3 regions of the Acidovorax sp. Q11 genome follow, and region 2 is predicted to be linked to each of the others. Evidence: predicted binding sites of a transcription regulator. Region 2 holds the regulator's gene; each other region holds the start of a gene.
The links. The regulator FNR, encoded in region 2, switches genes on or off when oxygen is low (the NO sensors DNR and NnrR bind a similar motif). The targets are predictions, from matches to a motif close to TTGATNNNNATCAA.
Positions count from the first base shown of each region.

Region 1: a site for FNR is predicted at 7,255-7,268, ahead of ACYZGB_RS16270 (FeoA family protein). Genes of this name have one in related genera too.
Region 3: a site for FNR is predicted at 3,438-3,451, ahead of clpB (ATP-dependent chaperone ClpB). Genes of this name have one in related genera too.

Region 1 covers NZ_JBUDZG010000021.1:52,501-62,923, reverse strand. The annotation lists gene kynB (arylformamidase) at 1-654, opposite strand; gene ACYZGB_RS16300 (YkgJ family cysteine cluster protein) at 778-1,128, opposite strand; gene ACYZGB_RS16295 (sensor histidine kinase) at 1,161-2,582, opposite strand; gene ACYZGB_RS16290 (response regulator transcription factor) at 2,579-3,235, opposite strand; gene ACYZGB_RS16285 (N-acetyltransferase family protein) at 3,409-4,419, shown strand; gene ACYZGB_RS16280 (TonB-dependent receptor plug domain-containing protein) at 4,553-6,751, shown strand; gene ACYZGB_RS16275 (hypothetical protein) at 6,817-7,224, shown strand; gene ACYZGB_RS16270 (FeoA family protein) at 7,359-7,688, shown strand; gene feoB (ferrous iron transporter B) at 7,685-9,610, shown strand; gene ACYZGB_RS16260 (hypothetical protein) at 9,625-9,864, shown strand; gene ACYZGB_RS16255 (HD domain-containing protein) at 9,955-10,423, opposite strand, start outside.
Region 2 covers NZ_JBUDZG010000004.1:68,934-79,356, forward strand. The annotation lists gene ccoO (cytochrome-c oxidase, cbb3-type subunit II) at 1-429, shown strand, start outside; gene ACYZGB_RS05120 (cbb3-type cytochrome oxidase subunit 3) at 442-579, shown strand; gene ccoP (cytochrome-c oxidase, cbb3-type subunit III) at 604-1,524, shown strand; gene ccoG (cytochrome c oxidase accessory protein CcoG) at 1,614-3,059, shown strand; gene ACYZGB_RS05135 (FixH family protein) at 3,129-3,404, shown strand; gene ACYZGB_RS05140 (hypothetical protein) at 3,478-3,771, shown strand; gene fnr (fumarate/nitrate reduction transcriptional regulator Fnr) at 3,827-4,549, opposite strand; gene hemN (oxygen-independent coproporphyrinogen III oxidase) at 4,745-6,127, shown strand; gene ACYZGB_RS05155 (sulfite exporter TauE/SafE family protein) at 6,133-6,876, shown strand; gene ACYZGB_RS05160 (HD-GYP domain-containing protein) at 7,119-8,417, shown strand; gene ACYZGB_RS05165 (putative bifunctional diguanylate cyclase/phosphodiesterase) at 8,414-10,423, shown strand, end outside.
Region 3 covers NZ_JBUDZG010000005.1:127,607-138,029, forward strand. The annotation lists gene ACYZGB_RS06535 (coniferyl aldehyde dehydrogenase) at 1-193, opposite strand, end outside; gene ACYZGB_RS06540 (hypothetical protein) at 315-668, opposite strand; gene clpB (ATP-dependent chaperone ClpB) at 744-3,350, opposite strand; gene ACYZGB_RS06550 (molybdenum cofactor biosynthesis protein MoaE) at 3,568-4,047, opposite strand; gene ACYZGB_RS06555 (hypothetical protein) at 4,106-4,336, opposite strand; gene ACYZGB_RS06560 (hypothetical protein) at 4,418-4,672, shown strand; gene ACYZGB_RS06565 (hypothetical protein) at 4,682-5,020, shown strand; gene dapA (4-hydroxy-tetrahydrodipicolinate synthase) at 5,281-6,177, shown strand; gene moaD (molybdopterin converting factor subunit 1) at 6,164-6,418, opposite strand; gene ACYZGB_RS06580 (molybdopterin molybdotransferase MoeA) at 6,498-7,748, opposite strand; gene mobB (molybdopterin-guanine dinucleotide biosynthesis protein B) at 7,745-8,302, opposite strand; gene thrC (threonine synthase) at 8,439-9,884, opposite strand; gene ACYZGB_RS06595 (response regulator) at 9,908-10,222, opposite strand; gene ACYZGB_RS06600 (homoserine dehydrogenase) at 10,268-10,423, opposite strand, start outside.

The DNA of each region.
Region 1 (10,423 bases), on a different contig from region 2:
CTACAGCGCCCGCAGCACGGCGCGCACGGGCGACGCGTCGGCCGTGGTCAGCTTGAGTGGCAGTGCGATGAGTTCGTAGTCGCCCTCGGGCACGGCGTCGAGCACCAGGTTTTCGAGCACGCGCAGGCCCCGGCGGCGGATGACTTGGTGGCTCTCCAGTGTCTTGCTGTCGGCCGGGTCGATGCTGGCGGTGTCGATGCCCACCAGCAGCACGCCCAGGTCGGCCAGGCGTTCGATGGTGCCGGGCGCATAGGCGGCCAGCTGGCCATCCCAGCGGTCCACAGGCATGTGTTCATAGGTGCGCACCAGCACGCGCTGCGGCAGGGTGCCGTTCACCGCGTGGGCAATGTGCTGCCAGGTGATGAGCGGCCCGCAGCCAATGGCGTGGATCACGCGGCAGGGGCCCAGAAAGGCGTCGAGCGACACGTCGCCAATGGTGGCGCCCTGTGCGTCGTAATGCAGCGGTGCATCGGCGTGGGCGCCCACATGGGGCGACATCGTGATCGCGCTCACGTTGACCGGGCAGCCGGGGCCAATGGTGGCGCACCACTGCTGGCTGTAGGCCGTGTCGCCGGGGAACACGGGGCTGCCCGCGTGCACGGGCGGCGAGATGTCCCAGAGCCGGCGGGCGGTGGGGGAGGAAGGCGTTGACATGGGACAAAGTTTGCATGTCCCGAAAAACCCGTGGTGTCGGTTATTTCCAACACCTGGTCGATTTTTTGTTGAAGCCTAAACTACTTTGATGCGGCTGTAGCCCGGCTGCTGGAGGGTGTCACTTCACAAGCCGGTGCCTACCGCCAGCGGCGCCAGCCCGTGCCGCGCACGCGCCTTGTGGCAGGCGTAGTCGCCCGCCGAGAACTCGCGGCAGGGCGCGGGGCGCAGTTCGTAGATGCTGCACGTCACCTGCTGGCCCACCTGGCCGGTCAGCGAGGCGCAGCGGATGGGCACTTGCTCTGTGCCCCGCATGCGGCAGGTGCTGCCGTTCACATCCAGGGCCAGACCGTCGGGCACCGTGCCGCCCATCGCCTGCATTTCATACACGGCAAAGTCCACGCGAAAGCTGGCGCAGCAGGCGCCGCAGCTCAGGCACGGGTGGGCGGAATCGGCGGTGGTGGCGGCGTCGGACATGCAGGACGGGCTGTGGGCCTGCGGCGGAGCCATCAGGCGCTGTGGGGGAGCGGAATGCTAACGAAAAAACCCACGCCCCGGCCGTTCAGGCCCGCACCGATCTGCACCTGCCCGCCCATGCGCAGCACCGCCTGCCGCACGATGGCCAGGCCCAGTCCCGAGCCGTTGGCGGCATGGCCCAGGCCCCGGTAGAAGCGCTCGAACACATGCGTTTGCTCGGTGGCCGCGATGCCCGGCCCGTCGTCCTGCACCGACAGGTGCAGCGCCGTGCCCTCGCGCCACAGTGCCACCGCCACGCTGCCACCGTGGGGCGTGTAGCGCAGCGCGTTGTCGATGAGGTTGTGGGCGATGGATTCGAGCGCGGGCAGGTCCAGCCGGGCGGGCAAGGTGTCGGGCGCGTCCAGCGACAGCTCGATCTGCCGTGCCATCGCGTCAGGCACGGCCTGGGCCAGCGCGCCGCGCAGCCACTGCGCCACGTCCAGGTCGCGCGGGGCGGGGCGCTGGGCGTCGTCCAGCGCGGCCAGGTCCAGCAGCTGCTGCGCCAGGTGCGAGGTGCGGGCGATGGCCTGCTCCAGGTGGGCCTGGGCTTGCATGCGTTCCTCTTCGATGGGCGAGCGGGCCATCACATGGGCCTGGGCGGTGATCACGGCCAGCGGCGTGCGGATTTCGTGCGCGGCGTCCTGCACAAAGGCGCGCTCGCGCTCCACCTTTTGCCGCAACTGGGCGAAGAGGTGGTCCAGCGACTGCTCCAGGGGCTTGAGTTCGCGGTGGCGAGCGTTGAAGCCTACCGATTGCAGGTCGTCCTGGCCACGCTGGGCGATGCGGTTGGCCAGTTGCTGCAGCGGCCGCAGGCCGTTGCTCACCGAGAGCCACACGGCGAGCAATACAAAGGGCGATGCCAGTAGCAGGTAGGGCAGCAGGGCGCGGCCGTTGTACTGCAGGAAGTTGGAGTCGGTGCGCTTGGTCTCGAACACGCGCAGCACCCAGCGCGCATTGCGGCCGGTGTAGATGCGGAACGACCGGCCCTGCAGGGCGGCTTCCCGGATAACCGGTTCTGCTTGTGGCGTGGCGGGCGGCAAGACGACGTTCTGCAGCCCCGGCGATGCAAACACGCGCTGGCCCGATGCCGCATCCAGCAGCTCGTGCATCTGCACCCCGGGCAGCAGGCCCACCTGGCGGCGGCGGACATTGGTCCAGTGGTCGGTGGCGGCAATGGCTGTGGCGGCGTGCGCGGGGTCGGAAACCGGGGCCAGCGAGTCCAGCACCGCGTCGCCGTACTTCATCAGGCCCGGGTCGCGGGTGATGGCGTGTTTGTAGTTGACGAAGTTGTAGCCCAGCAGCACCCCCCACACCACCACAAACGCGACCAGGACCGAGGCCACGCTGCGGCGCATCAGCGTGGGCTCGGCCAGCCAGGCCCAGGCCGCGCGCAGAGAGTGCCTGGCGGTGCTCATGCCTGCAGCAAATAGCCCACGCCGCGCACCGTGCGGATCAGCTCCGCACCGATCTTGCGACGCAGGTTGGACACATGCACTTCGATGGCGCCAAAGTCCACGGGCTCGCCCAGCGGGTCCAGCCGCTGCGAGAGCAGGCTTTTGGACACCACCACGCCCGGCTCGCGCGCCAGCTCCAGCAGCAGCTGGAACTCGCGCGGTGACACATCCAGCACCGTGCCATTGCGCTGCACGGCATGGCGCCGCGGCTCGATCACCAGCTCGCCCAGCACCCAGCGCTCGCTGGCCTGGCGGGCGCTGCGGCGCAGCACGGCGCGGATGCGCGAGAGCAACTCGGCCGTGGCAAAAGGCTTGACCACGAAATCATCGGCCCCGCCATCCAGCCCGGCCAGCCGGTCTTCCACCGCCGAGCGCGCGGTGATCACGATGATGGGCACCTGCTCGCCCTGCGCCCGCCAGCGTGCCAGCAGGTCGAAGCCGCTGCCGTCGGGCAGCGTCAGGTCCAGCAGCACGCAGTCGATGGTGGTGGCATCGACAGTGGCCGGGGCATCCACGGCGCGGCGCAGCCATTCGCTGGTCAGGCCCTCCACCTTCAGCGCGGACTGCAGCGCGCGGCCCAGGTCCAGATCGTCTTCGATGAGCAGAATGTGCATGGGGTGCGATTGTGGCGGGTGCAAAGCCTGCGGGGCGTTGTCTGAAGCGGTGTCTTTGGCTGGCGTTAAGGCTGTGGTTTGCACAATGTCAGCGGGCGCAGCCCAACGTGACTCGCGCACCGACGTTTGAGGGAGAAGAAGAATGAATGGAAGAAGCTGGGGAGGATGCTCTTGTGGGTGATGACAAATCGATGACGAATGTGTCGGCCCCTTCAGGGCTGGTACTGCGGCCGTTTCGCGGCCCGTCGGACTTCCCGGCCATGGCCGAGGTGGCCAATGCCAGCTTTGATGCCGACGGGGTGCTCGCACGCCGCGCGCCCGAAGACCTGGCACGCGACTACGCCGCCTTCACCAACTGTGATCCGTATCACGACGCAATCATGGCCGAGCTGGATGGCGAACTGGTCGCCTATGGCCGTTGCTGGCGATTCACGCAGGCCGACGGGTTGACGCTGCACGCGCAAATCGGTTTTGTTCCAGGGCGTTGGCGCGGTCGCGGCATTGGCCGTGTGCTGCAGGGTTGGATCGAGCAGCGGCACCACACCGTGGCCGCGCCGCACCTGGACGGCCCGCACGTGCACCATGCCTATGTGCAGCAAGGCGAGGAAGCGCGCGCGAAACTGCTGCAGGCCAGTGGCTATGCGCCAATGCGGTACTTCTTCGAAATGCTGAACACAGAACTGCATGCCGCGCCGGACTTTCCCGTGCCGCAAGGGTTGGAGTTGCGGCCCGTCGAGCCCGAGCACTACCGCGCCATTTGGGAAGCGCACCACACCGCGTTTGAAGACCACTGGGGCATGGCACCGCCGTTGCCACGCGACTACGACACCTGGCTGGAGAGCCGAATGTTTCAGCCCGCGCGCTGGCAAGTGGCATGGGATGGCGATGAAGTCGCAGGCCAGGTCCGCACGTATATCAACGAGGACGAGAGCCGCAATCTGTCCCGCCGCCGGGGCTACACCGAGTTCATCAGCGTGGGCCGCAAGTGGCGCAGGCGCGGTCTGGCAAGGGCATTGATCGCCCGCAGCCTGCGCCTGTTGGCCGACGAAGGGATGGCCGAGTCGGCACTGGCAGTGGATGGCGAGAACCTGACGGGCGCGAATCGCGTGTACGCGGACTGCGGCTTTCAGGTGGTCAAGCGCAACACGATTTACCGCAAACCGCTGGAGGTGCCCAAGCTGTAGTCGCGGCGTGCGTTGGCTCCGGAATCACCTGTCGCGTGGATGCTGCAGTTCAGCGACACCCAGGGGCACAGGCATAGGTCTTAGGCTGCGCTTAAGCCTTGCCCTCGGACAATCTGGCGCAGAGAGGGCATCTATGAAGCAAACAATAAACAACAGCCATCGCATTGCCATCTGGGCGACGTGCTTGGCCTCTGCGGCAGGGAGTTCGTCATGGGCGCAGGGTACGCCGGAGGGAACGGGCGGCGCTACGCCATCGCTTGATGGCGTCACGGTCACGGCACGCAGGTCGTTGGAGCAGCGTTTTTTTGCAGCCGGGTCGCTGGTGGTGGTGGACCGCAGCGACATCGAGCAAATGGGCGCGTTCTCGGTGGCCGATGTTCTGCGCCAGCTGCCAGGCGTGCAGGTGACGCCAAGTGCTGACGGCAGCGTGGAGATCCGCATGCGCGGCATGGAGCGCGGTGCCACGCAGTTGCTCATCGATGGCCAGCGCGTGGGCGGCAAGCGCACGCAGCTGCCCATTGACCAGCTGCCGCCCGAGCTGATCGAACGCATCGAGGTGGTGCGCGCGCCAAGCGCAGAGTTCTCGGGCGCCACGGGCGGCACGCTCAACATCGTGTTGCGCCAGGCCACCGTGAAGCGTGAAACCACGCTGCGCCTGACCGACAACCACGTGTGGGGCCGCAATGCGGGGCAGGCGTTTTTCTCGCGCACCGGCCCCTTGGGGCCAACTTCCACGGGCGCCGACGAGCCTCGCGAAGCGGAGGCCAGCCAGCCCTGGTCGTACTTCGTCGCTGCGTCTGCAACAGGCCTGCTGCTGGGTTCAGACATGCACCGCAGCACGCAGCGTGACGGGGCTGACGTGGCGCAGTCCGACACCAGCGCCCGCTACAAGCGCACCGACTACGCGCTGGTGCCGCGCATCAGCGGGAAGCTGGGGGCGGCAGACCAGGTGACGCTGCGGGCAACCCTCAGCAAGGCTGACTTTGGCGGCACAGCCGACAGCGTGGGCAGTGGCGATGGCACATATGCCCTGAACTCGCAGGAGTCGCACCAGTACGACCGTCGCTATCTGCAAGCAGCCGCCGACTGGACGCACCGCTTTGCTACCAGCAAACTCGAAACCACGCTGACCGCCAGCCGGGCCAGCGACACCGTGGACCGCAGGGGAGATCTGTTGCGCAACATTGGCGCGGGCGGTGCAGTGGTCACCGACAGCTACAGCTTTGTGGACGACCGGCGAGAGGACGTGTGGAGCCTCAGCAGCAAGCTCACCGGCACGGCCGATGCACTGCTGTGGAGTGCCGGGGCGCAATTTGAAGACCGCAAACTCTTCGTCAGCACCACCGCGAGCGGCGCCCTGCCGGTGAACTCGGGCCTGGACGCTGGCATCCGCCGGTGGGTGGTCTGGGGGCAGAACGAATGGGAGCTGCCGGCCAGCACCACGCTCACGCTGGGCCTGCGCGGCGAGCGTGTGGAGCTGAACGGGGGAAGCTCTGCAGTGGCGGGCAGCAAGCAGTGGAACATCCTCCAGCCATCGATGCACACCCGCACGCCGCTGTCCGACGACCTACAGTGGCGTGTGAACCTCGCTCGCGTCACCCAGCTGCCGCGCGTGTGGGACTTGGTGGACCGGGTCATCCCCAGTCAGGGCAGCAACAGCCTGGGCAACCCCGACACCATCGGCAACCCCAACCTGCGCCCGCAGGTGGCCTGGACGCTGGACACCGGCTTCGAGCGGCGCCTAGCCAGCGGCCACGCAGGCCTGAACCTGTTTGTGCGGCAGATGAGCGATGTGCTGGCGCCCACGCTGGCATTGAACGGATCGCGATGGGTGGAGCAACGTGCGAACGTGGGCGACGCGCTGGTCTGGGGCCTGGAGGCCGATGCCCGCACTGGATTGGCGTGGCTGGGCCTGGGGCGCGACTGTACGCTGTCGGCCAACGCCAGCCTGTTGCAGTCGCGTATGACCAGCGGGCCCAATGAAGGGCGGCGCATTCCCGGGCAGGCACGCTATGTGGCCACGCTGACCGTTGCCAAACCCATGCCGCGCACCGGCGGCTGGTATGGCGGCGCCACGTTGACCATGACGGGGCGCGCCGACCAGGACATCAACGCCACACTCACCGGCCAAAACCACGCGAGCGCCATGCTGGACTTCTATGTGGGGCAGCTGGTACGCGGACTGGGATATTGGCGGCTGGGCGTGTACAACGTGGGCGACGCGCGCTTCCGCCGAGATCGCGTGGATGCTTCGGGCGCGGTGCCGGTGGTCAGCCGCAGCAGCATGCAGTGGACGCCGCGCGTCTACCTGACCGTAGGGACGCAGTTTTGATGTTGGGGCGGTGAGCATGCGTCCGGTTTTGCACTCATGCCGCCTAGCAAACGAGAAAGGTCGGCATGAAAGTAGGTAAGGGGCTTGTAGGCGCCTCTGGCCAGCTCGCGGTGCTGCTTGTGACGGGGGCGTTCTGCGGCTTCCCGCCAGCGAGTGCCGTTACTGCATCGGCTGCCCCCGCAGCGCAGGGCGCCCCGGGCGTGTCTGCGGCAGCTCCGGTCTATACGCGGGCTCGGCTGGTGTCTATGGAGGCGGATGCGGGCGGCAACGTCACCTATGTGCGGCTGAAGCTGCTGCCCCGCGCCAAGCTGCCGTTCACTATCCAGACCTTTCGGGTGGTCAACCCCGCCCTGTTGCGCGGCATTCCGCAGGGAGCCTGGGTCCAGTTCACTGCCCTACACATCGACGACGAAAACACGCTCACGTCCATTCGCGTCACTGCGGAGTGCAAGCGGTTTGAGCGATGTGACTGACCACCCGGGGAGGGCAGCTGGTACCGCAGCTTGCGCTGCATCAAGGAGAGAGTGAGACGGCAACCAGCACGATACAGATATCTATAGAATGAGAATCAATATTATTTGTATCAAGACCAGTCACCATGAAAACCATGGACGATGGCGCTGCAGCGCGGTTGCATCTTCCTACGCAGCAGAACCTGTCCTCGCGGCTGGACCAATTGCCTCGCCGTGCCTTGGGCCGGGTCACGGGCTTGTTGCCCGCGCGGGACGCGCAGGAGCACAGCATGCTGCTGCGCTTGTTGGAGATCGGCTTTCTGCCCGGTGAAACCGTGCAAGTGGTCGCGCGCGGCGGCTGGGGTGGCGACCCCATCGCCGTTCGGGTGGGGCAGGCCACGTTTGCGCTGCGCCGCCAGGAGGCCTCGATGGTGCAGGTGCAGCCTTTGGATGACGCCACCGTGCCTGCCAAGGAGCTGGCATGAGCGCCCAGGCCACTATGCAGCCCTCCGCCGCTGATGCCCCCTTGCGCATTGCGCTGCTGGGCAACCCCAACTGCGGCAAGACCGCGCTGTTCAACCTGCTCACCGGCGCGCGCCAGAAGGTGGCCAACTACGCGGGCGTGACGGTGGAGCGCAAGGAGGGCCTGCTGCAGACCGCTGCGGGCCGCAGCGTGCGGGTGCTGGACCTGCCCGGCGCCTACAGCCTGCACGCGCACAGCGCGGACGAGGCCATCACCCGCGACATCGTGCGCGGGCGGCGCGCGGGTGAGCCCGTGCCCGACGTGCTGGTGTGCGTGACCGATGCCACCCACCTGCGCCTGAACCTGCGCCTGGTGCTGGAGGCCCGGGCCCTGGGCCTGCCCATGGTGCTGGTGCTCAACATGATGGACGTAGCCCGGCGCCAGGGCATAGAGATCGACCGCGAGGCGCTGGCGCGTGAGCTGGGCATGCCGGTGCTGGCCACCGTGGGGGTGCGCAGGGATGGCGCCCAGGAGCTGGTGCAGTGGCTGGACGGCGCGAAACTGCAGCAGCTGGAGCGCCCGGTGGTGGCACCCGATGCGGCGGCGCGGCTGGATGCAGCGGATCTGGACGCGCAGAACGACGTCATCCGCACGCACCAGGATGTGCGGCGCATTCTGGATCGGGCCGTGCGTGTGCCCGTGGTGAGCCTGCGCGCCGACGACCGCATCGATGCGGTGGTGCTGCACCCGGTCTGGGGCCTGCTGATCCTGGCGGCCACGCTGTTTCTGATGTTCCAGGCGGTGTTCAGCTGGGCCGAGCTGCCCAAGTCGTGGATCGAGGACGGGATGGCCTGGATGGCGGCGCTTATCAACACCCACATGGCCGACGGCCCCTTGCGCAGTTTGCTGACCGATGGGGTGCTGGCGGGCGCGGGCGGGGTGCTGGTGTTCTTGCCGCAGATTCTGTTTCTGTTCCTGTTCATCCTGGCGCTCGAAGACTCGGGCTACCTGCCGCGCGCGGCTTTTTTGCTGGACCGCGTGATGGGCACGGTGGGCCTGTCGGGGCGCTCGTTCATCCCGCTGCTGTCGAGCTTTGCCTGTGCCGTGCCGGGCGTGATGGCCACACGCTCGATCACCCACTGGCGCGACCGGCTGGTGACCATCATGATCGCCCCGCTCATGACCTGCTCGGCGCGCCTGCCGGTGTATGCGCTGCTGATTGCGGCCTTCATCCCCGAGCGCACGGTGGCGGGTGTTTTCAACCTGCAAGGGGTGGTGTTGTTTGGCCTGTATGTGGCGGGCATCGTGAGTGCCATGGCCGTGGCGGCGGTGGCTAAACTCGCGCGCAGCGACACACGGGCCACGCCGCTGATGATGGAGCTGCCCGCCTACCGCTGGCCCAGCGTGCGGGGCCTGGCGTTTGGCCTGTACGAGCGGGCGATGATTTTCATCAAGCGCGTGGGCGGCATCATCCTGGCCGTCACCGTACTGCTGTGGTTTTTGTCCACCTACCCCGGCGCGCCGGAAGGCGCCACCCAGGCGGCCATCACCTACAGCTATGCGGGCCAGTTGGGCCGGTGGCTGGAGGTGATCGTGGCGCCGATTGGCTTCAACTGGCAGATCGCCATCGCCCTGGTGCCCGGCATGGCGGCGCGCGAGGTGGCGGTGAGCGCGCTGGGCACGGTGTATGCCCTGTCTGCCACGGGCGACGAGGCGGCCAACCAGTTAGGGGCGCTGGTGGCAGGCTCGTGGTCGCTGGCCACGGCGCTGTCGCTGATGGCTTGGTATGTGTTTGCGCCCCAGTGCATCTCCACCATTGCCGCCGTGCGGCGCGAGACCAATGGCTGGCGCTACCCGCTGCTCATGGTGGTGTACCTGTTTGCCATGGCGTATGCCGCCAGCTTTGTGACCTACCGCGTGGCGCTGGTGCTGGGCGGCGGCTGAGGGGAAAGGTGCTTATGGCCCAGCAATTCATCGTTGGTCTGATCGTCGCCGCTGCAGCGCTCTATGTGCTGTGGCGTTATCTGCCCGCTCGCTGGCGCCAAGGGTTGGGCAAGGTCCACCCGGGGCTGGTCCAGTCGCCCGGCTGTGGCGGGGGCGATGGTGGGTGCAGCAGTTGTGGCAGCTGCGGTGTGCCGCCCGAGGCGGGCGCCGAAAAGCCGATGGCCATGCCAGCACCGCGCAGGCCCGTGGCGTAGAGTTTGCTATATATTTAATAGCTATTCGCGCCTTATGGATGCGCGGTAAGGCCTGTTTTTCTTCATAAAAGTCCGCACCTTTGGGGCCTGCTACTGGTGCAGCCTGCCTTCGCCCAGCGCGTGCAGCGCCTGCTGCAGATTGGCGCGTGCCTGCGCTTCATAGCGCTGCGCAAAGTAGCCCGTGCCGTAGATCTGCGGGCGGTCCAGGAAACCCTTCAGCACGGCGCTGCGCCCCTCCACATAGCGCGGCCAGCGCACAAAGAAATATTCGCGCCGTACATTGCGCTCGAACTGGCGGTACACCGCATCGCTCTGGCCGAGGATGGCCAGGTCGATGTCCACCACCCACAACGCGTCGCCCGTGAGCGGGCCGGGGGTGTGGCGGGTGTCCATCACATGCTGGTGCACGGCCTCGGCCAGCGTGGTGGGGAGCCCTTGGCTGAGCAGGAACTGGCGCGCCCAGTCGGCGCTGCGCGCCTCGTTGTGCCCGCTCCACGGCCAGTAGATGGCGTCGTGGTACCAGAGGGCCAAGGCGACGGCATGGGGGTTGTGGAGTGCG
Region 2 (10,423 bases):
GTGTACATCCGCGAGGGTTGCTACAACTGCCACTCGCAGATGATCCGCCCCTTCCGTGCCGAGACGCTGCGCTACGGCCACTACTCGGTGGCGGGCGAGTTCGTCTACGACCACCCCTTCCAGTGGGGCAGCAAGCGCACCGGTCCTGACCTGCACCGCGTGGGCGGCAAGTACAGCGACGAATGGCACCGCATCCACCTGAACAACCCGCGTGACGTGGTGCCCGAGTCCAACATGCCCGCCTATCCCTGGCTGGAGAAGAGCGTGGTGGACCCCGCCAGTGTGGCCCCCCGCATGAAGGCGCTTCGCACGGTGGGCGTGCCTTATACCGACGAGCAGATCACTGCCGCCGCAGCCGAGGTGAAGGGCAAGACCGAAATGGACGCCCTCATTGCCTACTTGCAAGTCATGGGCCGCGCGCTCAAGTAAAGGAGATTGGCCATGGACATCACGACCATGCGCATCGTCGCCACCCTGGCATCGATGGCCTGCTTCATTGGCATTTGGGTCTGGGCCTACCGGGGCCGCAACAAGTCCCGGTTTGACGAGGCGGCACAACTGCCCTTCGAACAAGATTGACCCTCACCAGAACGAGAACATCCCATGAGTGACTTCACCAGCAATTTCTGGTCGGTCTTTGTGACCGCGCTGACACTGGTCGGCATCATCGCCTGCGGCATCCTGCTTTGGATGGCGGGCCGCAAGAAGGTGATGGCCACGGCCGACAACACCACGGGCCATGTCTGGGACGAGGACCTGGTCGAAATGAACAACCCCCTGCCACGTTGGTGGGTGTGGCTGTTTGTCATCACCATCATCTTCGGCCTGGGCTACCTGGCTGCCTATCCGGGCCTGGGGAGCTTCACCGGCAAGCTGAACTGGACCCAGAAGGGCGAGTACGAGGCCGAAATGGCCAAGGCCAAGACCGAGCTGGAGCCGTTGTATGCCCGTTTTGCCTCTATGAAGCCAGAGGACATGGCCAAGGACCCCCAGGCCCACGCCATTGGTGAACGCCTGTTCATGAACAACTGTGCGCAGTGCCATGGCTCGGATGCACGTGGCAGCAAGGGCTTCCCCAACCTGGCGGACGGCGACTGGCTGCACGGCGGCGCCCCCGAGAAGATCCGCGAAACCCTGGAAAAGGGCCGTATCGGCAACATGCCTCCCATGGCAGCGGCTGTGGGCTCGCCAGAAGATGTGCGCAACCTGTCGCACTATGTGCTGAGCCTGTCGGGCAGCCCGCACGACTCGCTGCGCGCTTCGCTGGGCAAGTCCAAGTTCACGGCGTGTGCTGCCTGCCACGGCATGGACGGCAAGGGCAACCAGGCCCTGGGTGCACCGAACCTCACCGACGATATCTGGCTGCATGGCTGGGGCGAGGCGGCGATCACCGCCATCGTCAACAACGGCAAAGTCAACCAGATGCCTGCGCAGGCTGACAAGCTGACGGAAGCCCAGATCGGGGTCCTGTCCGCCTATGTCTGGGGTTTGTCGAACGGCAAGCAGGCGGCTGCCGCGCGGTGATTGGTGCTGCCAGGCAGCCCGCATCTGGCGGTGGTTGCCTGGCTTCTTTGTTGTTAGGCTGTTTACCTCCCTGTGAGTAGATCGACACCATGAAGCCCCCCAGCGAGCCTGCTCGCAAGGTCATTCCCATCGCACCCGTGGCGTCCGAGCCGTCTGCCCAGGGCGAGATCGTCTCGCTGTACGAAGCGCAGAAAAAGATCTATCCGCGCTCCATCAGTGGCCTGTTTGCGCGCTGGCGCTGGGGCATGGTGCTGCTCACGCAGATCGTGTTTTATGGGCTGCCCTGGTTTGAATGGGGACAGCGCCAGATGGTGCTGTTCGACCTGGACGCGCGCCGCTTCTACATCTTCGGGTTGGTGCTGTACCCGCAGGACTTCATCTACCTCACCGGGCTGTTGATCATTTCGGCGTTGTCGCTGTTCCTCTTCACGGCGGTGGCCGGGCGGTTGTGGTGTGGCTTTGCCTGCCCGCAAACGGTCTACACCGAGATGTTCATGTGGATCGAGCACAAGATCGAAGGCGATCGCAGTGCGCGGCTGCGGCTGGACAACGGGCCCTGGACCTTCGAGAAGATCCGCAAGAAGTTCTTCAAGCAGTTGGTGTGGGTGGCGGTGGCCTTGTGGACCGGATTCACCTTCGTGGGCTACTTTGTGCCCATCCGCGAGCTGGGCAGCGAGTTGCTGGCGCTGCAGGGCAGCTGGCAGATTTTCTGGGTGCTGTTCTACGGCTTTGCCACCTATGGCAACGCGGGCTACATGCGCGAGCAGGTCTGCAAGTACATGTGCCCGTACGCACGCTTCCAGAGCGCCATGTTCGACAAGGACACGCTGGTCGTGACCTACGACCCCGAGCGGGGCGAGCAGCGCGGCCCGCGCAAGAAGAACCTGGATTACAAGGCGCAGGGGCTGGGCGACTGCATTGACTGCTCGCTGTGTGTGCAGGTCTGCCCCGTGGGCATCGACATTCGCAAGGGGCTGCAGTACGAATGCATCGGCTGCGGCCTGTGTGTGGATGCCTGCAACACGGTCATGGACAAGATGCAGTACCCCCGGGGGTTGATCCGCTACTCCACCCAGAACGGCGTGGCCCAGCGGTGGACCCAGTCGCAGATGCTGCGGCGCGTGCTGCGGCCAAGGGTGCTGATTTACAGCGCGGTGCTGGTGGCTCTGTGCGTGGCCATGCTGGCCAGCCTGGTCGTGCGGACTCCGCTCAAGGTCGATGTGGTGCGGGACCGTGCAGCGCTTTCGCGCATCGTGGCAGGGGGCAAGCTGGAGAACATCTACCGCCTGCAGATCATGAATGCGACGGAGGGCGAGCAGCGCTATCGCATCAGCGCACGGGGGCTGGAGGGGCTGGAGGTGTCTTCCGATGCCGAGGTGGACATCGGCCCGGCGGAGTCGCGTTGGGTGGCGGTGCGTTTGCAGATCCCGTATGGTTCGGCAAACCCTGGCTCCCATGCCGTCCAGTTCGATGTGCAGGCCGTCGGCGCCGCCGCCCATGTGACAGAAAAATCTGTGTTCCTGGTGCCGCGCTGAGCCGCACCCTGGTGCAAGGCCTCGCATGGCCTTGTGTTGATTGAGATGATTGTGAAGGAGTAAATCGCCATGTCTTCAAGCCCAGCTATTGCCCCTGTTGCGTCAGCACCCTGGTGGAAATTCGGCCATGTCTGGCTGGTGATTGCCGGCCCGGCCATTGTGATCGTTGCGGGTTTTGTGACCTTGTGGCTGGCGCTGTCCCGGCCCGATCCTGTGGTGGCAGAGGACTACTACCGCAAGGGGATCGAGATCAACAAGACGCTGGAAGCCCCCGAGAAAAGCCTGGCACCCGCCATGAAGGGCCGCAACCATGCGGCCACCCCCGTGCAGGACCAGCCGCGTTGAAACGTGCAAGCATGTGGCTCGTCAGTGATGCCAGCTTGCCGTAACTGAGCCCCCAGGAGACAGGAACAACGATATGTGGACGCAACGCCTGATGTGGATTGCATGGCCCGCCTTCTTGATGGCAGGGGTGCTGGAGATGCTGGTTTTTGCCATGGTGGACCCCCAGGATCTGCACTGGCTTGGGCAGCCCCTGGCGCTGTCGCGGCAGGGCGTTTATACGCTGGCGTTTTTTGCGTTCTGGATCATCACCATGGCAAGCAGTGCATTGACCACGCTACTGGCCATGTCGCCCTTCGAGCTGAACCGCTGCCCGGTACCTGAAGGAGAGCGGCCGGATGACTGCCGCAAGACATCATCCTGCTCTTGAACTGAGGGGAGGCGCTTCTGGTCGGCCGGTGAAGGCAGGCCGGGATGGCTGCCGATCAGTGGCAGGCTTGCTGGCTGTTGACGATGCGCTTGAGGGCATCCGTGTCCAGGATGCGGACATGGCGCTGCTTGACTTCCACGATGCCTTCCTCCACAAATTTGGAGAAGGTGCGGCTCACGGTTTCGAGCTTCAGGCCCAGGTAGCTGCCAATTTCTTCGCGCGTCATGCGCAGCACCAGTTCGGACTGCGAGAAGCCGCGGGCATGCAGGCGTTGCACCAGGTTCAGCAGGAAGGCTGCCAGGCGTTCTTCGGCGCGCATGCTGCCCAGCAGCAGCATCACGCCGTGTTCGCGCACGATCTCGCGGCTCATGATCTTGTGCACATGGTGCTGCAGGGCCGTGACCTCGCGCGAGAGTTCCTCGATGCGGTCGAAGGGCATCACGCAGACCTCGGCGTCTTCCAGGGCCACCGCGTCACAGGTGTGGTGGTCGTTCACGATGCCATCGAGGCCAATGATCTCTCCAGCCATCTGAAAACCGGTGACCTGGTCGCGGCCATCTTCGGTAGCCACGCAGGTCTTGAAGAAGCCGGTGCGGATGGCGTAGAGCGATGTGAAGGATTCGCCGTTGCGGAACAGCGTGCTGCCGCGTTTGACCTTGCGGCGTACGGCAACGACTTCATCGATGCGCTGCAGTTGCTCTTCGTTCAGGCCCACGGGCATGCACAGCTCGCGCAGGTTGCAGTTGGAGCAGGCGACTTTGATGGTGAGCGGGTTCATAGGCACGTGAGCTAGGGGTTGGGTGTCGAGTACATTGCGCCCGATACGAAAAGCTGGGAAGGCCTTCGGGTGGGCGCCTTAGCGACTGACATTTGTCAAATTGTCGCTCGTCGGCCTGATCGTTCACTTGATGCAGGTCAAGGACATCGTGCAGAGGGTACGGCACAGTCAGAGTGTACGCAAGGATATTCCCCCATGACCGCTGTTTCGCCCGATCTCCTGCGCCGTTTTGACGTGCCGGGGCCCCGCTATACCTCTTATCCGACAGCCGACCGGTTTGTCGAAGCGTTCGGGCAGGAGGACTACATCCTGGCACTGGAGCAGCGCCGGACAGGCTCGGTGGCCAAGGCCTTGCCCCTGTCCTTGTATGTGCACATTCCGTTCTGCGAATCGCTGTGCTACTACTGCGCTTGCAACAAGATCATCACCAAGCACCATGACCGCGCAGAAGTCTATCTGCGCTATCTGAGCCGCGAGATCGACCTGCACACCGCGCACTGCGGGGTGGGCCAAGTGGTGAGCCAGCTGCACCTGGGTGGAGGCACGCCCACGTTCCTGTCGGATGCGGGCTTGCGTGAACTGATGGCCATGCTCAAGCGCAGCTTTACCTTGGCGCCGGGCGGTGAGTACTCTATTGAAGTGGATCCCCGCACCGTGAACGCCGACAGGCTGGCGTTGCTGGCTGAGCTGGGCTTCAACCGGCTCAGTTTTGGTGTGCAGGATTTTGATGCCGAGGTGCAGAAGGCTGTGCACCGCGTCCAGCCTGCCGAACAGGTGTTTGCGCTGGTGGAGTCTGCACGCTCGCTGGGTTTTGACTCGGTGAATGTGGACCTGATCTATGGCCTGCCGCGCCAGACCCCCGAATCGTTCGACCGTACTCTGGCGCAGGTGGCGCAGTTGCGGCCTGAGCGCATTGCGCTGTATGCCTACGCGCACCTGCCAGAACGTTTCAAACCCCAGCGCCGCATTGTTTCGGCCGAGCTGCCAACGGCGTCGAGCAAGCTGTCCATGCTGTCGCGCTCGCTCGATGCGTTCATGGACGCGGGCTATGTCTATGTCGGCATGGACCACTTTGCGTTGCCCTCGGATGCCTTGGCTGTGGCCAAACGCCAAGGGCGCTTGCACCGCAACTTCCAGGGCTACAGCACACAGCCTGACTGCGACCTGATCGGCTTGGGCGTGTCGGCCATTGGCCGGGTGGGTGCGACCTACAGCCAGAACTCAAAGACCTTGGACGAGTATTACGACTTTCTCGACCAGGGACGTTTGCCGGTGGTGCGGGGTCTGGCGCTCACGCGTGACGATCTCGTGCGCCGCGCCGCCATCATGGCCCTGATGTGCCAGGGCGAGTTGCTCTATGAATCCATGGAGCAGGCCTGGTTGATTGATGTGCGGCAGTACTTTGCGGCAGAGATCGCGCAGCTCGAAGACATGGCCGAACAGGGGCTGGTGCGGGTGGGGCCCGAGGGGATCGAAGTGACGGCCATGGGATGGTTTTTTGTGCGGGGCATTGCCATGGTGTTTGACCGTTATCTTCAGGCAGACCGCAACCGCGCCCGGTTTTCGCGCATCATCTGAGGCCTATGCTCGCAACCGTGGCCTGGACGGCTTTGCTCATGGGACTCGCAGGCGGGTCCCATTGCTTGGCCATGTGCGCCGCGCCCTGTGGTGCCCTGGTGGGGCGGGCTGCGGCCGCAGAAGGCACGGGTAAGCTGGCGCAAGAAAGCACCGCAGTGCAGGTTGTGCAATGGATGCCGCAGGGTGGTGTGGTGTTGCGCACCCTGGCGTTTCATGGGGGGCGGCTGGCGGGCTACGCGGCCGCAGGCGCCCTGGCGGCCCTGGCCATGGACAGCCTGGCGTGGCTTACCCAGCAGACCACGGCCTTGCGTCCGGTGTGGACCCTGATGCATGTGGCTGTCATGGCCTGGGGCCTGATGATGATGGTGCAGTCGCGCCAGCCCGCCTGGGTGGAGCAGGCCGGGAGGGCCGTGTGGGGGCGCGTGCGGCCATTGGTGGGGGCGCCCGCTGGCGTGCTGGCGGCAGGTGCCCTGTGGGCCTTGATGCCCTGTGGATTGCTTTACTCGGCCCTGCTGGTCGCCGCTCTGAGTGGCGGCGCATTGGAAGGGGCGCTGACCATGGTGTTGTTTGCCGTGGGTAGTGGGGTGTGGCTGCTGGGTGGCCCTTGGGCGTGGAGCCGACTGCGAAGCCGTCTCAATCGGGTGCGTGCCGACTGGGGCACCCGGGTCGCGGGAGGCTTGCTGTGCGCCGTCGCAGCCTGGGCTCTCTGGATGGACCTGATCTACAAGCCTTCGCTCTGGTGCCGCTGAGGCCAGGCGCGGTCTGAGCCGAGGCGACCTTGGAGCCCGGCGAAGGCGGGCAGGCTTCAGTGCATTTTGAGCCCTGTTTTATGGCGATCTGCCACGGTCCAGGAGCTTTGGGGACAAGTGTTGCCCAAGTGTTGCCGTATCGCTGCGATGGGGCTGTGCTCCTTAGACAAGCCCCAGTAACTGGTGATAATCTGCGTAACTATTGGTGGCATTGATGTCTCCATGTTTCGCGTACGCCTGAAGTGAACTCTTCCATCCTCATCGACATCAGCCAACTGCGGGTCGGCATGTACATCCAGCTCGATGTGGGCTGGATGCATCATCCATTCCCGACCAGCAGCTTCCGGGTGGCGTCGGCCGAGCAGATCGCCACCTTGCGGGGGCTGGGGTTGACCGAGGTGCGCTACCTGCCCAAAAAAAGTGACCCAGCGCTCAAGGAGCTGGTGCCTGCCGCCTGGAGCGTTCCCGAAATGGTCGCGCCCCCCGCCAATGGCCTGGAGGCCCCGGGGGTTCCCGCAGCGGTGGACGCCGAAGCCCTTCGGCGGCGCCAGTTGCTGGACGCACAGAACAAGGCGCTGGCCGCCTGCAACCAGCGATTCGCCGAGGCCACCCGGCAGTACCAGGCACTGGAGCGGGCTGTGTCCGAACACCCCGACCAGGCGCGCGACAAAGGTGTGGCGCTGGTGTCCGGGTGTGTTTCCGAACTGCTGGAGAACGGTGACTCGGTGATCCGGCTGTTGTCGGAAGGTGTGGGCGAACGCAACGCCTTGCACCCTATCAACGTGATGGTTATTTCGCTGTTGCTGGGTCGTGCTTTGGGTATGAAAAGCGAAGAACTGCAGGGCCTGGGGGTGGCGGCACTGATTCACGACCTGGGCAAGCTCAAGCTGCCGCCGAACCTGCGGCAGCCCACGCCGTCGATGCCCCTGATGGAGCGGTCGCGGTACGAAACCCATGTGGCGGAATCCGTGGCCATGGCCAAGCGCATGGGGTTTGCTGAGGCCGTGGTGCTGGCGGTGGCCCGGCACCATGAAATGGCCGATGGCAGCGGGTTTCCGCAGCGGCTCACCGGGGTGGACCTGGGGCGGGCAAGCCAGGTGCTGGCGCTTGTCAACCGGTACGACCGCATGTGCAACCCTACTGTTGGTGTGGATGCCCTCACACCCCACGAGGCGCTCTCGGTCATTTTTGCCCAGCTCAAGGCGAAGTTCGATTCCGTGGTGCTGGGCGCTTTCATCCGCATGATGGGGGTGTATCCGCCGGGTTCCATCGTCCAGCTGGTCAACGACCGCTATGCGATTGTTGCTTCGGTGAATTCTTCGCGCCCCCTGCGGCCTAAGGTCATCGTCCACGACTCCAGGGTGCCCAAGGATGAGGCGCCCATCCTGGACCTGGAAACTGTTCCCGAGCTGGGCATACGCCGCAGCCTCAAGCCGGCACAGCTGCCGCGCGACGCGCTGGACTACCTGTCGCCCCGGCAGCGCATCTGTTATTTTTTTGAGCGAGCGGTCAGCCCCGGCCCTGAAGAGGCGGATACGTGACCGATTTGCAATCGCATGGCTGGCTGGATGGGCTGCAGGAAGCCGTCTGGCTGGTCGACGAGGCACACCACCTCATTCTGCATGCCAATGCCGCCGCCGAACGCCTGGTGGGTATGCCCGCAGCCGACATGGCGGGCAAGCCCGTGCTGGGCCTCGCAGCCACCCCGCAAGACCAGGCCTTCTGGGTCGAGCCCCCGGAGGTGATTGCAGCGGGAATCCATTCGCACACCAGCCTGGTGCGTGCCAATGGCCAGCTGGTGCCTGTGGAGCGCCATGTGGTGCGTGTGCCCTGGGGGCCGGACGGACGCACGGTCTTCATGTTGACCATGCTCGACCGCAGTGCCCAGGAGGCGACGGAGCGCGAGCTGGAAACTTTGTTGTCCGAATTGCGTGCGACGCTGGATTCAGCGGCCGATGGCATGTTGGTCTGCGGGCTGGACCGCAGCGTGCGCGCTTTCAACCAGAGGCTGGCCCAGCTCTGGGGGCTGCCGCGCCAGCTGCTGGTGGAGCGCGACGATGCGGCCGTCTATGCCTTCATGGCCAGCCAGGTGGCAGATGCCCGCGCCTATGCCGAGCGCATGGTTGCCATTGAGCGCGAACCCATGCAGGAGAGCACGGACATCCTGGAGCTGCGCAGCGGCATGGTGCTGGAAATGCGGACCGTGCCGCAATTTCGCCAAGGGCGGGCGGTGGGGCGCGTCTACTCATACCGGGACATCACCCGGCAGACCGAAATCCAGGCCAGCCTGCGCCTGGCGGCACGCGTGTTTGAGTCAAGCCTGGATGCCATTTTTATTGCCGACAGCCAGCACCGCATCATGCGCATGAACCCGGGCTGTGAGCGCCTGGTGGGGCCTGCTGCCAAAGCCTTTGAGGGCTGCATGGCCGCCTCGCTGTTTGGCGGCGGCTCGGATGCTGCCTTCATGGAGCGGGTGCAGCAGGGTTGGTCGCGTGACGGTTTCTGGGAGGGGGAGCTTTGGCTGCCCCGCGACAACGGGGCTTACTGCGCCGTGCAACTGTCTTGGGTGGCGCTGCGTGACGACGAAGGGCGGCTGGTGCAGAGCATCGGCTTCATGCGTGACCTCACGCTGCAGCACGCTGCACAGAAGCGCATCGAGGAACTGGCCTACAGCGACGTGCTCACCGGCCTGCCAAACCGGCTGCTGCTGTCTCAGCGGGTGGACACCGCGATCCAGGGGGCGCGCCAGAGCGACACCGGGTTTGCCGTCCTCTTCCTGGATCTGGACCGTTTCAAAATCATCAACGATTCCCTGGGGCACCCTTTTGGCGACCGGGTGCTGCAACTGGTCGCCGAGCGCCTGCAGACCTGCCTGCGGCAGACCGACATGCTGTGCCGGCTGGGGGGGGATGAGTTCGTCATCTACCTGCATGGTGGTGATGCGCCGGTGGCCGAAAGCGTGGCGCGCCGCATCCTGGACGACATGCTCAAGCCTTTCATGCTCGACAGCATGGGGTTCTCCATCCAGTGCAGCATTGGCATTGCTCTGTATCCGCAGGACGGGGCGACGCTGGACGACCTGATCAAGCAGTCGGATACCGCGATGTACCGGGTCAAGGAGCGGGGGCGTGGCAGCTATGGCTTCTACCAGCCTCAGATGAATGCCAACCTGCTGGCCCGCATGCAGATGGAGCACGCCATGCGGCAGGCGCTGGGTCTGCAGCGCATGGCCGTGCACTACCAGCCGCAGGTCAACATGGCCACAGGGCGTATTACCGGGGCCGAGGCGTTGATCCGCTGGACCGATCCCGAGTTCGGTGCGGTTTCACCGGGCGTGTTCATCCCCTTGGCGGAGGAGTCGGGCTACATCGTGACCCTGGGCGCCTGGGTGATGGAGCAGGCGGTGCGCGAGGCGGCGGTGTGGATGCACAGTGGCATGCCGATCATGATTTCCGTGAATGTGTCGGCGCTGGAGTTCCGCCAGCCTGATTTTGTGGACCGGATCACGCGTTTGCTGGCCGTACACCAGCTGCCGCCGACCTTGCTG
Region 3 (10,423 bases), on a different contig from region 2:
CCACCTCGGTCAGGCGCGGCGAACGCATGCCAAAGTCGGCCTGCACCGCCGCAGCCAGCACGGGGCCATGCTCATCGAGCATTTTGGCGATGCGCAACAGCCGCTCTCGGCGCACGAGCAGTGGCACATCCACATGCGCGCGGCTCGCCTGGCGTTGGAGATCGAAATGGGCGTGAATATCGGCTGGTGTCATGTCTGGATCATAGAAGACACCCCCATGGGCGCATCACGCACAAGGCGGGTGTACCGCCGTCAAAAACTGCTGGCAGGCGCCTACGCAAAGAAGTGGGCGCGGCCCAGGGGGCCATGCCCCGTCAACGAACTTCGCGCGCTTCCACGTCGGTCACCTGGGCCGCACCCGGCAGGATGCCGCCCCGGCGTGACGCAGCGGCTTCTTCACCGGCATCGGCCGGTGCGGCGGCGCCACGGCGGCCGGAAGACCACCGCTCGGTAGAGCGGAACACGGTGCTGAAACCCGTGCGCGGATCCATGCGCATGGTCCAGGGTGTCACTGGCCGCCCCGTGAGGCGCGCCCAGCCTGCGCGCAGCATCCATACCAGGGCCAGCACCAGGGCGGCCACCAGCAGGCTGGCAAACAGCACCAACCCCATGGCAATGACCACTACACGCAGCAACAGGCGCACAACGCCCGCAACAAAATCATTCAAACGACACCTCTCCTTCACAATTTGGGAAAAGGATGGCAGCGCGAGTGTGCGCCACCACCGCTTCCCACACCCGCATTACCCCTGCGGGGCCACGCCGAACTGGAACACGCCCGGCTCCAGCACCGGGTTCACGGTGACTGGAATCACGCTCTTGGGCGGGAAGCGCCCTTCCAGCAGCAGCTTGGACAGCGGGTTCTCGATGCGCTGCTGGATCGCCCGCTTGAGCGGCCGCGCACCAAACACCGGATCGAACCCCACCTTGGCCAATTCTGCCAAGGCGGCATCGGACACCTGCAACTCCAAATCCATCTTGGCCAACCGGGATTGCAGCAGCTGCAACTGGATCTTGGCGATGGACGCGATGTGCCGCGCATCCAGCGCATGGAACACCACGGTCTCGTCGATACGGTTCAGGAACTCAGGCCGGAAGTGGTTCTTGAGTTCACCCCACACCGCATCCTTGATGTCCTGCGAGTCCTGTCCCACCATGGCCTGGATCAGGTGCGAGCCGATGTTGCTCGTCATCACGATCACCGTGTTCTTGAAGTCCACGGTGCGGCCCTGGCCGTCCGTCAGGCGGCCGTCGTCCAGCACTTGCAAGAGCACGTTGAACACGTCGGGGTGGGCCTTTTCCACCTCGTCGAGCAGCAGCACGCTGTAGGGCTTGCGGCGCACGGCCTCGGTCAGGTAGCCGCCCTCTTCATAGCCCACATAGCCGGGCGGCGCACCGATCAGGCGGGCCACGGAGTGCTTCTCCATGAACTCGCTCATGTCGATGCGGATCAGGTGGTCCTCGCTGTCAAACAGGAAGCCCGCCAGCGCCTTGCACAGCTCGGTCTTGCCCACGCCCGTGGGGCCAAGGAACAGGAACGAGCCCGTGGGCCGGTTGGGGTCGGACAGGCCCGAGCGCGAGCGGCGGATGGCGTTGGCCACCGCAGCAATCGCCTCTTGCTGGCCCACCACACGCTCGTGCAGCTTGGTTTCCATCTGCAAGAGCTTGTCCTTCTCGCCCTGCATCATCTTGGCCACGGGGATGCCCGTGGCACGGCTCACCACCTCGGCGATTTCTTCGGCACCGACTTGTGTGCGCAGCAGGCGGCGCGTGGCAGGGGCGCCGTCCTTGCCCGCCTCTTGCGCCTGCGCTTCTTTCAGCTGCTTTTCCAGCTCGGGCAGCTTGCCGTACTGCAGCTCGGCCACCTTGTTGAAGTCGCCCTTGCGGGTGAACTCCTCGATCTGGAACTTGAGCTTGTCGATGGCCTCGCGCACATGGGCGCTGCCCTGGGCCTGGGCCTTTTCGGATTGCCAGATTTCGTCGTAGTCGGCGATTTCCTTTTGCAGCTTGCCGATCTCCTCTTCAATCAACGCAAAACGTTTTTGAGAGGACTCGTCCTTCTCGCGCCGCACGGCTTCGCGCTCGATCTGCAGCTGGATCAGGCGGCGGTCGAGCTTGTCCATCACCTCGGGCTTGGAGTCCATCTCGATCTTGATCTTGGACGCTGCCTCGTCGATCAGGTCGATCGCCTTGTCGGGCAGGAAGCGGTCGGTGATGTAGCGGTGGCTCAGCTCGGCCGCAGCCACAATGGCCGGGTCGGTGATGTCCACGCCATGGTGCACTTCGTACTTTTCCTGCAGGCCACGCAGGATGGCAATGGTGGCTTCCACCGTGGGCTCGCCCACCAGGATCTTCTGGAAACGGCGCTCCAGCGCAGCGTCCTTTTCGATGTACTTGCGGTATTCGTCCAGCGTGGTCGCGCCCACGCAGTGCAGCTCGCCGCGCGCCAGGGCGGGCTTGAGCATGTTGCCCGCGTCCATCGCGCCCTCGCCCTTGCCCGCGCCCACCATGGTGTGCAGCTCGTCGATAAAGACAATGGTCTGGCCCTCGTCCTTGGCCAGCTCATTGAGCACGGCTTTCAGGCGTTCCTCGAACTCGCCGCGGAACTTGGCGCCCGCCAGCAGCGCTGCCATGTCGAGCGACAACACGCGCTTGCCCTTGAGCGACTCGGGCACCTCGCCCGCCACGATGCGCTGGGCCAAGCCTTCGACGATGGCCGTCTTGCCCACGCCGGGCTCGCCGATGAGCACGGGGTTGTTTTTGGTGCGGCGCTGCAGCACCTGGATGGCGCGGCGGATCTCGTCGTCGCGGCCAATCACCGGGTCCAGCTTGCCGATGCGCGCGCGCTCAGTCAGGTCCAGGCAGTATTTGGCCAACGCGCCGCGCTGGCCCTCGGCCTCGGCGCTGTCCACCTTCTGGCCACCGCGCACGGCGTCAATGGCGGCCTCCAGGCTCTTGCGCGTGAGGCCGTTGTCCTTGGCTATTTTTGCGGCGTCGCCCTTGCTGTCGATCACGGCCAGCAAGAACAGCTCGCTCGCGATGAACGGGTCGCCACGTTTGATGGCCTCCTTCTCGGTGGCTTGCAGCACACGGCCCAGCTCGGGGCCGCCCTGCACCTGGTCGTTGCCCTGCACCTGCGGCAGGCGCTTAACAGCCGCCTCGGCCGCCGTCAGCAGGCCGGGCACGTTGGCGCCCGCGCGCTGCAGCAGCGCCTTGGGGCCATCGTCCTGCTGCAGCATGGCCAGCAGCACATGCACGGGTTCGATGTAGGCGTTGTCATGGCCCAGCGCAATGCTCTGGGCATCGCTCAGGGCTTCCTGGAACTTGGTGGTGAATTTGTCGAGACGCATGGGTGAATGTCCTCCGAATTGCAGAACATTTGAGGCGAGGTGTGCCTGATTTCAAGACAGTCCTCCACCCCGCCCCATGGCCTGCCGTTGACCTGCATCAGTGATTTGCCACGCCAGACAATCACTTGTTACTATCAATTTTATAGCAATCAATGCTTTACCAGAGCGCGGAGACGGCCAATTTCTTTCAAATTTCCGCCCCATCGGGCCCCGCACGTCAGGCCGCGTTGCCCAGCGTGATGCCCCAGCGCGCCAGTGCGGCGTCATCGCTCACCCTCGCATCGACCCAGCGGGCGCCCTGGGCCGTTTCTTCCTTCTTCCAGAACGGCGCCTGGGTCTTGAGGTAGTCCATCAAGAACTCGCAGGCCTGGAAGCTCTGGCCCCGGTGGGCGCTGGTCACCGCCACCAGCACGATCTGGTCGAGCGGCTGCAGCAGCCCCACGCGGTGGATGACGCGGGCGCCGAAGATGTCGAAGCGCCGGAAGGCTTCGTCCACCATGGCCTCGATGGATTTTTCGGTCATGCCGGGGTAATGCTCCAGCTCCATGGACGCCACCTGGTCCCCTTCATTGCGGTCGCGCACCGTGCCCACAAAGCTGCACACCGCACCCACGCCCTTGTTTTCGCGGCGCAGCGCCGCCACCTCGGCGGACAGGTCGAAGTCTTCGGTCTGGATGGAAACGCGGGGCACGGTCATGGCGACAGGGCTTTCGGGCAATCGGTCAGTTGGGTAATCAATCGGGCAGGCGGCGCGCTCATGGCGATCGGTGCAGGCGCGGCGCGGCCAGCAGGGCGCGCTCTTCTTCCACGAACTTGTTCAGCTGGGCGAGCGCTGGGGTGGGCGGCAGCTTGGCCAGCATGGTCTGCAGGCGTGTCACGTCGGACACCGAGGGCGCCACCTTGATCTGCGCGATGGCAGCGGGCAGGTTGCCGCCCTGGATCAGGGCCAGGACCTTGTTGGGCCATTCACTTTTTGGTCTTGCCATGGGATGCTTGGAGTAACTGTACGATTCGCCCGCACTGTACCCGCACTGCCGCCCCCTTTGAACAGGCTCGCACCAACGACCATGGCCACACAAACGATTCAGACCGACCTGTACAAGCTCTACCCCTCGCCCCGCAACACGCACAAGGACGTTTTTGAGCACCAGGTTTTTGTCCCCTACCCCTACGCCATCATCGACCTGGAGGTGATGGAACTGGCCGGCAAGACCACATTGTTTGCTGCCTGCCGACTGTCGGACATGAAGATGGGCCAGCTCGTGAGCTTTGAGCTGGCCTCAGACCAGGCCAAGTTCGAGCGCCTGTTCACCCCTGACTGAGGGGTGCCCATGGACGACGACAACCAGATCCACGTGCCGCCCTCGTTCATGGCGGTGTACACCGACGCCCGGGGGCGCCTCACCGAAAAGGCGAACGGCGTGCGCACGCGCTACGAGCTGTGCGAAGACCTGGCGGGCCACTTGGTCGAGCATGCACAGACGCTCTACCACGTGCAGGCCCCGTCGGAGGCCGAGATCCTGCGGCGTATCCACGCCGGGCTGTGCACAGCCGAATCGGGCGTGTCGGTGGCCGAGGCCACCTGGATCACCACCCGCCTGGCCGAGCTGCTCAACTGGCCGTGCCCGGAACTGGTCGCGCCCACACCGCAGCCAGTGGCAGGCCCTTGATCCAACGCTTGGCTATACTGCCCCCATGCCCACACACACCTTCTTTGCCATGACTGCCGCAACTGCGGCGGCATTGCAATGCGTGGGCAAAGCCAAAAAACCAGAGCTCATCTGACCGGAGCTGTGGTTCCGTCCGGATGAGCGACGGAACCACCTGGCAGAGAAATTCCCTTCTTTTTTCTCTTTTCCCTCCCCGGCATTCCGCGCGCATTCCTTCCGGACGGTTCTTCCCCTGGTCGAACCCTGAAAGGATGTTTTGCATGTCTGCTACCGCCACCACGCCCTCCCACCAGCCGCTGTTCAGCGGGCTCTGGATCGCCCTGGTCACGCCGTTCAAGGACGGTGCCGTGGACCACCCGGCTCTCGCCGCCCTCACCACCCGGCTGCGCGCCCAGGGCGTTTCAGGCTTTGTCGCCTGCGGCTCCACGGGCGAAGCCGCTGCGCTGGACAAGGCGGAGCAGTTGCAGGTGCTGGAAACGGTGCTCACGGCCGCCCAGGGCCTGCCCGTGGTGATGGGCGTGTCGGGCTACCACCAGGGCCAGGTGCTGGAGCAGGTGCAGGCCCTGGCACGCTACCCCGTTGCGGGCCTGCTGGTCTCTGCCCCGCACTACATCCGCCCCTCGCAGGAGGGCCTTCTGCACTGGTTCCGCACCCTGGCCGACGCCGGCACGGCGCCCGTGCTCATCTACGACATTCCCTACCGCACAGGCGCCACGCTCAGTACCGAAACGCTGCTGGCGCTGGCGGCGCATCCGCACATAGAGGCCATCAAGGACTGCGGCGGCAACCCCGCCAAGACGCAGGCCCTGATCAGCGACGGCCGCCTGCAGGTGCTGACGGGCGAGGACGCGCAGATTTTCCACACCCTGGCGCTGGGCGGCGCGGGCGCGATCTCGGCCAGCGCGCACTGGCAGACGCCCCGCTTTGTGGAACTGATGGCCTTGCTGCGCGCAGGCAACCTGGGTGAGGCCCGCCGCGTGTGGCAGGCCCTGCTGCCCTGGATCGAGGTCTGCTTTGCCGAGCCCAACCCGGCACCGCTGAAGGCCGTGCTGGCCCATGCAGGCGAGATGTGCAACGAGTTGCGCGCGCCGATGATGGCCGCCTCCGAGGCGTTGGGACAACGCCTTCAGGCCCAGGCCGGACTCAGCCCCCGGTAACGGGTGGAAAAAACGCCACCTCGGCCCCATCGGCCAGGGTGGCGGATTCATCGCTCAAGGTTTGGTTGAGCGCCATGCGCACGGCCCTGCCACGGGCGAGGCTGCTGGCATGGGCTCCGCCGCGTGCGATCAGCTCGTCGCGCAGGGCGCTCAGGGTGGTGGCATTCGTTTCGACCGGCTCGCTGCCTTGGCCGATGGCCTCGCGGATGGAGGCGAAATAGCGGACGGTGATCCTGTTCATCGCCGGGCCGCCCCAAGATGAAAAGCAGCCCCCTCGGGGGGCAGCGACCACACGAAGTGGGAAGCGTGGGGGTTAACGTTCATGCCAAAAGCTCCGAGAAGGCGATGTAGTGCACGGTATCGCCCACAGCGATGGTCTGGCCTGCAGGGTTGTCCACCACGCCATCGCCCCAGGCCGCCGAAGTCAGCACGCCCGAGCTCTGGTTGCCAAACAGGTCCAGCCCACCCGCCGCGTTGTGGCGCACGCGCAAGAATTCACGGCGCTTGTCGGCCTTGGGCCAGTTGAAATCTGCCCGCACGGCCACGGATTGGGGTGCCACATCGCGCAAGCCCTGCAGCCGCAGCACAAAGGGCCGCACCAGCAGCGCGAAGGTCAGAAAGCTCGACACCGGGTTGCCGGGCAGGCCCATGAAATGCGCCGCCCCAATGCGGCCATAAGCAAAGGGCTTGCCAGGCTTCATGGCGATCTGCCACAGGTCCAGCGTGCCCAACGACTCCACGGCGGGCTTGATGTGGTCTTCCTCGCCCACGCTCACGCCGCCGCTGGTCAGGATCAGGTCCTGCGCAGCACTCGCGTCGTGCAAGGCGGCGATGGTGGCATCCCGCCGGTCGGGCACGATGCCGAAGTCCGTCACCTCGCAGCCCAGGCGCTGCAGCATGGCGCGCAGAAAGAAACGGTTGCTGTTGTAGATGGCGCCGGGGCGCATCTGCTCGGGCGGCACCTCGCCGGGCATGACGAGTTCGTCGCCCGTGGAGAACAGCGCCACGCGCGGGCGGCGTGCGACCTGCACCTGGTGCAGGCCAATGCTCGCGGCCAGGCCCAGTTCGGCAGGCGACATGCGCGTGCCCGCCGCCAGCACCACGGCGCCGCGTGTGATGTCTTCGCCCGCGCGGCGAATCCACTGGCCCGGCGGGGGCACGGCGTTGATACGCACCTGGCCCAGACCTTGTTCCCCGTCTGCGGCTGGCTGGGCTTCGCAGTCCTCCTGCATCAGGATGGCATCGGCGCCTGTGGGCACGGGCGCGCCCGTGAAGATGCGGGCAGCAGTGCCTGGCGCGAGCGGCTCTCCGGCACTGCCCGCCGCGATGCGCTGCGATACGGACAGGACCACGCCCGTGGCCGCCACATCGGCGCAGCGCACGGCATAGCCGTCCATGGAGCTGTTGTCTTGCGGCGGCACCTGCAGGGCCGAGACGCAGTCCCGCGCCAGCACGCGGCCGTCGGCGTCAAACGTGGCGACCGTGTCCACGCCCTGCAGCGGCGCGGCGTGGGCCAGCAACTCGGCCAGCGCCTCGTCCAGTGGTTTCAGGGGTTTGTGGGGGCGGTTCATGCCAGCCCCGCCCCGTACAGCTCGCAGTTGTATTCGAAGCGGTTTTCGTACTGGATCAGCCAGTCCACGACCTGCGCGGGGGCATTGAGGTCCAGCAATGGCAACTGGGTGGGCACGGGCAGGCTCCCGGGGGCGTCGGTGGCCACGGCGACCACAAAGTCATCCTCGGGGTAGCGCACGGACTTGGCCACCTGGCCGGGTTCGGGTGCACGCCACACTTCGACCTTGAGCAGGTCGCTGTCCTTGAAACCTTCCACCAGCACCCAGTCCACGCCCTGGTACAGCTCGGCCAGCAGGTGGTGCACGCTGAGCGTGGCGGACTGCTCGAACTCGCGCACCAGCATCAGGCGCTTGTCGGATGCAGCCACCACCTCGAAGGCCCCCGCCTCGCGGTGGCGGTAGGTGTCTTTGCCCGGGTGGTCGATGTCGAAACTGTGGTGGGCATGCTTGACCACCGACACACGCAGTCCACGCAGCCGCAGCTCGGGGATCAGCTGCTCGACCAGCGTGGTCTTGCCACTGCCGGAGAACCCGGCAAAACCGACAACCTTCATCCAGTGCTCCTTGGTTAGCTACACTATTTATAGCTACTAGCGCTTACCAGACGCGCGCCAGGGGCGTTTTTTACTTCAAATTCAACGCCCTTGACCGCCCCTGCAGTGCAGGCAGGCGCGGCCAGAGGGCCTGGCGTCAGCCCTGTGCAGCCGGGGCGCAGTGGCGCTCGATGTAGGCCTTGACCTGTTCCACATCGGCGGGCATCACGTGCACGCGCTTGGGCAGGTCTTCGATGCCCGCAAACTTGGCGGGCCGCTCGGGCGCATGGCCCAGGGCTTCGACGATGGTCTCGGCAAACTTGATGGGCAGCGCGGTCTCCAGCACGATCATGGGCACCTTGGCGTCGCTGTGGTGCTCGCGGGCCACCTTCACGCCGTCGGCAGTGTGGGTGTCGATGGTGACACCGTGGCGCCCGTAGGTGTCCTTGATGGTGGCCAGGCGGTCGGCATGGGTGCTCTTGCCGCTTTCAAAGCCGTACTTGCCCGCCGCATCGGCAAACAGCGGCTCGGCGCTCAGGTCGAAGCGGCCATAGGTTTGCAGCGCGGCGCTGAACAAGGCCTTGGTGCGCTGGCCATTGCGGCCCAGCAGGTCAAAAATGAAGCGCTCGAAGTTGCTGGCCTTGCTGATGTCCATCGAGGGGCTCGATGTCTCGTGCGTGTCGGCGCTGCCACGCACACGGTACACGCCGGTGCGGAAGAACTCGTCGAGCACGTCGTTCTCGTTCGTGGCCACCACCAGCTTGGCAATGGGCAGGCCCATCATGCGCGCCACATGGCCTGCGCAGATGTTGCCAAAGTTGCCCGAGGGCACCGTGAAGCTGACCTTCTGGTTGTTGGTCTCGGTGGCCTGGATGTAGCCTGCGAAGTAGTACACCACCTGCGCCAAGAGCCGCGCCCAGTTGATGGAGTTGACGGTGCCAATCTTGTACTTGTGCTTGAAGGCGTGGTCGTTGCTCACAGCCTTGACGATGTCCTGGCAGTCGTCGAACACGCCTTCGATGGCGATGTTGTGGATGTTTTCGTCCTGCAGGCTGAACATCTGCGCCTGCTGGAAGGCGCTCATGCGGCCGTGCGGGCTGGTCATGAAGACACGCACGCCCGCCTTGCCACGCATGGCGTATTCGGCCGCGCTGCCGGTGTCGCCGCTGGTGGCGCCCAGGATGTTGAGCTGCTCGCCACGGCGGCCCAGTTCGTATTCGAACAGGTTGCCCAGCAGCTGCATGGCCATGTCCTTGAAGGCCAGTGTGGGGCCGTTGGACAAGGCTTCGAGCCACAGGCCGTCTTCGAGGTGGCGCAGGGGCACGATCTCGCCCGTGCCAAAGACTTCGGCGGTGTACGTCTTGGCGCACAGGGCCTTGAGGTCGGCGGCAGGGATGTCGTCGATGTACAGCGACAGGATACGGAACGCCAGCTCGGCGTAGCCCTGCTCGTGGTAGGCCTTGCGCAGCTGGGTGAGCGTGGCGTCGCTGATCTGCGGGTAGTGCTCGGGCAGGTACAGGCCACCATCGGGCGCCAGGCCTTCAAGCAGGATGTCGCAGAACTGTTTGCGGTCTGCGTGGCCGCGTGTGCTGAGGTATTTCATGAGGGGGTTCCCGTCGGTGTCGCTCAAAGACTGATGCCGTACACGCGGATATCAAGGTAAAAACGTGAGGCGATCAGCAGCAGGAAGCCGCCGATCAGGATCAGCCAGTGCAGTGGCTTGTCCTCGCAATTGTCCGTGCGCTCCAGCAGCACAAAGTACAGCCAGGCTGCCAGAAAACTGCCCACGCCATTGAGGATGGCCTGCCCGCGTGACATGGACCCGAACAGGGCCAGCATGACCAGCAGGCCGAACCAGAACGCCAGGTGCCAGCGCGGCAGATCGACATGCACCATCTTGAGCAGCGCCGACAACGTGAGGGCGGCAACCAGGGTGGGCATGGCGGGGCGGCATCATGGCGCGTTGGGGCCCTGTGTAGCGCAGGGTCAGTTCAGCTCTTCCTTGCGGATGCGCGTGATGGGGGCCAGCACCGTGGGCAGGGCCTGCATCTGGGCGATCACGGCGTCCATGGTGCCTTCGCGGGTGTCGTGGGTCAGGATGATCAGGTCCGTTTGCGTCGATCCTTCGCCGCCCACTTCGTC